DNA from 2 places in the Mycobacterium sp. HM-7 genome. Region 2 is predicted to be linked to the other one. Evidence: predicted binding sites of a transcription regulator. Region 2 holds the regulator's gene; the other holds the start of a gene.
The links. Region 2 encodes LexA, which represses DNA repair genes until DNA is damaged. Its sites were predicted from a motif close to CGAACANNTGTTCG; they were not measured.
Positions count from the first base shown of each region.

Region 1: a site for LexA is predicted at 1,358-1,371, ahead of ACWW1C_RS27750 (DUF222 domain-containing protein). Genes of this name have one in related genera too.

Region 1 is NZ_CM132657.1:5,771,812-5,775,224, forward strand. Features, by position in the region: gene ACWW1C_RS27745 (nitrate reductase subunit alpha) at 1-985, opposite strand, end outside; gene ACWW1C_RS27750 (DUF222 domain-containing protein) at 1,384-2,622, shown strand; gene ACWW1C_RS27755 (alpha/beta fold hydrolase) at 2,755-3,413, opposite strand, start outside.
Region 2 is NZ_CM132657.1:2,431,145-2,434,557, reverse strand. Features, by position in the region: gene ACWW1C_RS11695 (alpha/beta fold hydrolase) at 1-114, shown strand, start outside; gene nrdR (transcriptional regulator NrdR) at 121-585, opposite strand; gene ACWW1C_RS11685 (LysM peptidoglycan-binding domain-containing protein) at 697-1,170, opposite strand; gene lexA (transcriptional repressor LexA) at 1,433-2,122, shown strand; gene ACWW1C_RS11675 (sunset domain-containing protein) at 2,187-3,413, opposite strand, start outside.

The DNA.
Region 1 (3,413 bases), 2.8 Mb from region 2:
TGACGTGGCCCATCGACATCGCCAGAGCGGCGTCGGTACCCGGATGGGCCGGCAGCCATTCGTCGGCGAACTTGGTGTTGTCGGCGTAATCCGGGGACACCACAACGACTTTCTGTCCGCGGTAGCGGGCTTCGGTCATGTAGTGCGCATCGGGGGTACGGGTCACCGGGACGTTAGAGCCCCACATGATGAGGTAGCCGGCGTCGAACCAGTCGGCGGATTCGGGAACGTCGGTCTGATCGCCGAACACCTGCGGCGACGCCACGGGCAGATCGGCGTACCAGTCGTAGAACGACAGCATCGATCCGCCCATGAGCGAAATGAACCGTGCCCCAACGGCATGGCTCACCATCGACATGGCGGGAATCGGCGAGAAGCCGGCGACGCGGTCCGGGCCGTAGGTCTTGACGGTGTAGACGTGGGCCGCCGCGGCGATCTCGGCGGCTTCCCACCATTCGGCGCGGACGAAGCCACCGCGGCCGCGGGCCGACTTGTAGGCCTTGGCCTTCTCGGGATCCTCGACGACGTCGGCCCATGCCAGTACCGGGTCCTGCAGCCGTTCCTTGGCTTCGCGGTAGTAGTCGAGCAGCAGTCCGCGGACGTACGGATACCGCACGCGCGCAGGCGAATACGTGTACCAGGAGAACGACGCGCCACGGGGGCAGCCGCGCGGCTCGTACTCGGGCTTGTCGGCACCGATCGACGGGTAGTCGGTCTGTTGCGACTCCCAGGTGATCACGCCGTCCTTGACGTAGATCTTCCACGAGCACGATCCCGTGCAGTTGACGCCGTGCGTCGAGCGCACCACCTTGTCGTGCGCCCAGCGGTCGCGATAGAAGTCGTCGGCCGACCGCCCACCAACCTTGTGGATGGTGCGCTGGTCATCGGAGATTTCACCGCGGTGAAAGTACTTGGACAATCGCAGCAGCGCATCGCCTGGCTTCGCCGCAGGCGATGATCCGGCTACCGCCTGGCTTCCTGGCAACTCGGCCACAAAGTGCTCCTTTCGAGCCGTTGAGACAGAGGTTAGGACCGGTCGGACCGCCGTCAAAAGAACGCACGAGCCCTTTTCAGGGCCTGTGCGACCGCGTTAACAGGGCTGTCATGTCATGAAATAAACGCGATTTCGGCATCGCGGTTCCTACCTGCGGCGATCGGTTGATCAGGGCAAACGCGAAGCAGCAGGGTGCGTCGCCCGTCACATTGCTCCGGGGCTGCGATCCGGAATTCTTATCAGCGCGGTAACAAACCGCGGCCGGTGCCCGGAACGACGGATTCCCCTCCGCTGACAGACCACTGGCACTGTCACCGATGTCCTGATACATCACAGATGCGCGGCGGATTCACCCTTGCAGTTCGAACGTTTGTTCGATACGATTGGGTATGGGAACCACGCCGGATCTCCAACCTCTTCTCGACCACCTTCGTGACGTGGTCGTCCCCGAGAACATTGCGGGCGAGGACGCCGCCAACGTCATGCGGGTGCTGCAGCTGATCCGCGGCGTGGTCGATCACCTGGCAGCGACGGTGGCTGGGGTGCTGGATCGCTGCGGTGTGGCGGCGGCGCAGGGGCGCACGCTGCGGGAGCTGTTGATGTCGCTGGGCTGTGCGCCCGCGGTGGCTGACCGGCTGGTGCGGGTCGGTGCCGCCCTGCCGTTATTGCCGACGCTGGCGGCCCATACCGCCGATGGGGTGGTCTCCGGTGAGCATGTCGACGCGATCGTGAAGGGCATCAACCACATTCAGGCGCGTGCACCAGGTCCGGTGGATGAGGCGGCCCGGTTCGCGCAGGTGACGGATTTGTTGGGGCAGTTCTTTTCGGGGGCTACTCCGGCCGCGATCGGGGACCGGGCCCGCCGGCTGGGGAACCGGGTCGCCGCGGCCGAGGGCGGGTTGCCGGCGGCGGAGGACCGCTCGATCAACACCCTCGATCACCGCGTCACCAGTGACGGACGCCTGCAGGTGCGGGCCGATCTGGATGCCGAAGTCGGTGCCAAGTTGGTGGCCGCGGTCGAAGAGCTGTCGGCGCCGCGACCCGAACCGGATGGCACCCCCGACACCAGGTCGGCTTCCCGGCGGCGGGCCGATGCCCTGGAAGCGGTGCTGGATATCGCCGCCCGGGGTGGGGACGTCGCGTCGGCGCCGCGGACGCAATTGCTCCTGACCGTGCCGGCTGATACCCCCGACCTCGCTCAGTTGGAGTTCATGGGGTCGATCAGCACCATGACCCTGGAGCGGTTGACCTGCGACACCGCGGTCACCACCGTGATCGTCGACGGCGAACAGGTACCCCTCGATATGGGCCGAGAGAAACGCCTGTTCCCGGCGCATCTGCGTAAAGCCCTGTACCTGAGGGATCAGTGCTGCATCAAATGCGGCGCACCACCCGGACGCACCCACGCCCACCACATCGTGCACTGGACCCACCACGGCGAAACATCACTGGGCAACGGATGCCTACTGTGCCCGGCCTGCCACGCCAACGTCCACCACGACGGCTGGGACGTCGTCATGGGCCTGGACAAACACCCCTGGCTCATCCCACCGCCCACGGTCGACCCACGCCGCAGACCCATCCCCGCCTACAACCGCCGCACCATGCGACTCGACGCAGCCGCGTAACCACCGCAGACAAGTGCCCAAACCTGCTGTGCACCTTGATAACTCAATAGCGTACCCGGCCTCCATGTTCGCGCGGCGGGTGGAATTCGCATCCGCCGCGCGAACATCAGGCCCCGCAAAATCGGCAGGGACCTAAGGCATTCCGATGAAATCCACACCCGTGGTGATCGCCGGACGATGCCGCAGAATCCGGTAGTGCGCCAGCCGGCCCAGACCCTTCGTGGTCTCGAGTCGCGCATCGGGCCAGGCCTCGGCGATCTCGATGCTGGCCGAGTACGGGCTGTCCGGGTCGTCGGGGTCATGGATGAGCAGCAGTGGCCGGTCGCCGGCGTGCGCCGCCGACGCGGTGATGTCGGTGTCCAGCAGCGGCATCCCGATCCGTTTGTCCAGCCGCCGGTGCAGCCGGTCGCGGATCCGTCGGCCGAAGTTGTGACGTTCGGCGAAAGCGTCGAGGTACCACGTGAAGTCGCCCATCGGTGCGAGGAACACCAAACGTCCGGCGTGCGCACCCCGCGCGGCTGCCAGCGCGGCCGCCTTTGCACCCAGCGAATGACCGATGACGGCATGCGCCGGTCCGTGCTGAGCGATGACGGCGCGCACCGCTTCGGCGCACTCGACGATGGTGGTGCGGCCCGGCGCCAGTGCCCCAGGCTCCGAGTCGTGGTGGCTGGGGAGGTCGAAAGCAATCACCCGATAGCCCGCCGCGACAAGAGGTTTGACGAAAACCGCCATGTGCGCCCGGCATCCGCCCCAACCGTGTACCAGGTACACCAGCGGACCCGACCCCCACG
Region 2 (3,413 bases):
GCCCTGCGCGGCCTCCTGCAGGCCGGCGTCACCGCCAAATCGATCGACGCCCCGCTCGATACGAAGGTTGCGGTACTCGACGCACTCGAGACCGACGAACGCAGCGCGACCTAGCGGCCGTCAGCCCGACGACGTCACGCCGCGGTGTGCCCGCAGCGCCTCGATTTCGCGTTCGAAGTCCTCGGCGGACGAGAACGAGCGGTACACCGACGCGAACCGCAGATAGGCGACCTCGTCCAGGTCGCGCAGCGGCCCGAGGATCGCCAACCCGACCTCATGGCTCGGCACTTCGGGAGATCCGGTGGCCCGCACCGCATCTTCGACCTTCTGCGCCAATTGATTCAAGGCGTCGTCGTCGACCTGCCGACCCTGGCACGCGCGCCGTACGCCTTTGATCACCTTGTCCCGGCTGAACGGTTCGGTGACTCCGCTGCGTTTGACCACCGAAACGACCGCAGTCTCCACCGTGGTGAACCGGCGACCGCATTCCGGGCACGACCGGCGACGCCGAATCGCCTGCCCTTCATCAGCTTCTCGCGAATCGACCACACGCGAGTTCGGATGCCGGCAGAACGGACAGTGCATCACCGCTCCTTCGCCGCACCGACAATCGACCGTTTCGAACGGTCTCGAGCCTACCCGTGCCGCTCTGACGCGGCCGGGCGCCGTGCCGATCGAGGTGCGCACGGGCTGTCCTCAGCCGACCGGCGCGATCAGCGTCTGCCCGGCGTTCAGCGCCACCGACGGCAACTTGTTCAGTTCCTTGATGCGGTCGACGACGGCGCTGACCGGTGCGTCGGGCGCCACCCGCCGCGCCACCTGCTGAATCGACTCTCCCGTCTGCACCCGGACCACCGCGAGCTGCGCGGGCACGGAGGCGGCCGACGAGGTCGGCTGGACGGCCTCCCCGAACTGCGCCACCAGGCCCAGCCATACGGTGATCCCCGCCGCGACCAGCGCCAGCATCACCGTCGTCAACGGCGTGATCGGGTTGCTCCGGTGCGAGGCGCGAGACGTCAGCACGCCGGTGCCCCGGTGCCGGAACGCCGCACCCGAGGGACGGGAACCGGCCGGCCGCAGCCGGGCCTGCCGCTGACGATTCACATCTCCACGCCGAGGCACGGTGCGGACGACGACGTCGGTCGGGTATTCGCGGGTGATGACGGTCATGTCGGTTCCTCTCAGGAGTTCGTACATAGGTTCGATCGCTCTTATGTTCGACTATATCGCCCAAACGTTCGAACGGTAGAACATGTGATCGAACTGTTGCGAACGATACGACCACCCACCGACAAGTTCCGTTCCGCGACTTCGTCACCGCTTTCACCACGTCACAACCGGCGTCACAACCAGATCCCGCCCGCGACACGCCGATCCGGCCATCTCGAACACATGTTTGATGATTCGGGTGCACTGGGCTAGATTCGTCCCTATGAGCGACAGCACCGATACCCCGGACACCCAGACAGGCGGACGATCCAGCAGCCTCACCGAACGTCAGCGGACCATCCTCGACGTGATCCGCGCCTCGGTGACCACCCGCGGCTACCCGCCCAGCATCCGGGAGATCGGCGATGCCGTCGGCCTCACGTCAACCTCGTCGGTGGCCCACCAGCTGCGCACGCTGGAGAAGAAGGGTTATCTGCGCCGGGACCCGAACCGTCCGCGCGCCGTGGACGTCCGCGGCGCCGACGACGCGACCGGAGCCACCATCACCACCGATGTCGCCGGTTCCGACGCGCTGCCCGAGCCGACCTTCGTCCCGGTGCTCGGCCGGATCGCCGCCGGCGGCCCGATCCTCGCCGAGGAGGCCGTCGAAGACGTCTTCCCACTCCCCCGAGAACTCGTGGGCGAGGGCTCGTTGTTCCTTCTGAAGGTGGTCGGCGAGTCCATGATCGACGCCGCGATCTGCGACGGCGACTGGGTCGTCGTGCGGCAGCAGAATGTGGCCGACAACGGTGACATCGTCGCGGCGATGATCGACGGCGAAGCCACGGTGAAGACCTTCAAGCGCGCCAAGGGCCAGGTGTGGCTGATGCCGCACAACCCGGCATTCGATCCGATCCCGGGCAACGACGCCGTCGTCCTCGGCAAGGTCGTGACCGTCATCCGCAAGATCTGACGCCCGCCGGACCTACAGGTGAGCCCCGCTGCAGTCGCTCGCAGCGGGGCTCAACCGTCTACGGTCAGCCTCGAACGAATCCGTTGGTGACCGCGAATTCCTCACTGGCGAACCAGATTTCAACGTCGGCGTCGTCGTATCCGGGAGCCCCCGGCACCCAGTACAGGCCTGATTTGGTGTTGGCCTTGATGACGTAACCTTCGGGCGGCTCGGCACCGGTCGCGACGCGGAACGACATCTGCGCGGTCTCGGGCTCCTCCGCGCCGAGCGCGTGATGCCTGCCGCTGGCCGGGCCGGCCGCGGTGTCCTCCGCGGGCGTCGCGATCGCAGGCGGCTCGTCGACGTGCGGCTCGGCCTCGGCGACCTGCTCCTCGGGCTGGGGCGCACGTTCATCAGCGTCCTGGTCCCCGGCGTCGGCAGCAGCCGGCGCAGCCCAGGCTCGGTCGCCCGGATTCCGCGGCCGAAGGCCCGCGAAGCCCGCCAACCCGGCAGCGGTCAGACCCGCCGCCGCGCCACCGCGACGCAGCGCGTCCGGCAGTTGCACCGATGCCGTCGGCTCATCGGCTGGTTCGTCAGCGCCATCGGCGTCGCTCGCCTGCGGCTCTGGCTCGTAGGGCTCGGCCGCGTCGACGGGCTCGGCGTCAACTTCGGCTTGCGTCTCAGCATCGGCGTCCGGCTCACCGGCGACCGGCTCGTCCGCGGGCTGCTCGGCCGTGAAATCGGGGTACACCGTCGGCGCGGTGTCGATGACGTCCGGGTTGCTCTGGAACGCGGGGCCACCGTGCGGGCCGTCGAATTGCTGGTCCTCCGCCGGGAATTCGTCGCTGTACTCGCTGTCGACGCCGCCGTCCGCGTACTGCGGGTCGCCGTACTCTCCGTCGCCGAACTCGTGGTCGTCGTAGTCGTACGCATCCTGGTCATCGGGGACTTCCTGACCGGCACCCCGCCGGCGCCGCAGCAGGGCCGCGATCACGATGCCGACCACCACCAGCAACAGCGGGATGATCGCCAGCAGCCACCACCAGTGGAACTCGTACCACTTGCCGGCCTCGTCGGACTGGGAGGTCACGCCGCCCGGCAGGTCGACGCTGGGCACCTGCAGACCGCTCAACTGCGACGCAAGCTCCGCCGGCTCGGTGCTGAACGCACGGCTGGACTTGTTCCACGAGACCGAGCCGCCGGTGAACTTCTGGCTGACGACGTCGCCGTTCACCGTCTGGTCAGCGGTCGGCGCGCCGAGCTTCCCGGTGGCGCCGCCGAGCTTGTCCCACGCCGCGTTCATCGCGCCGCG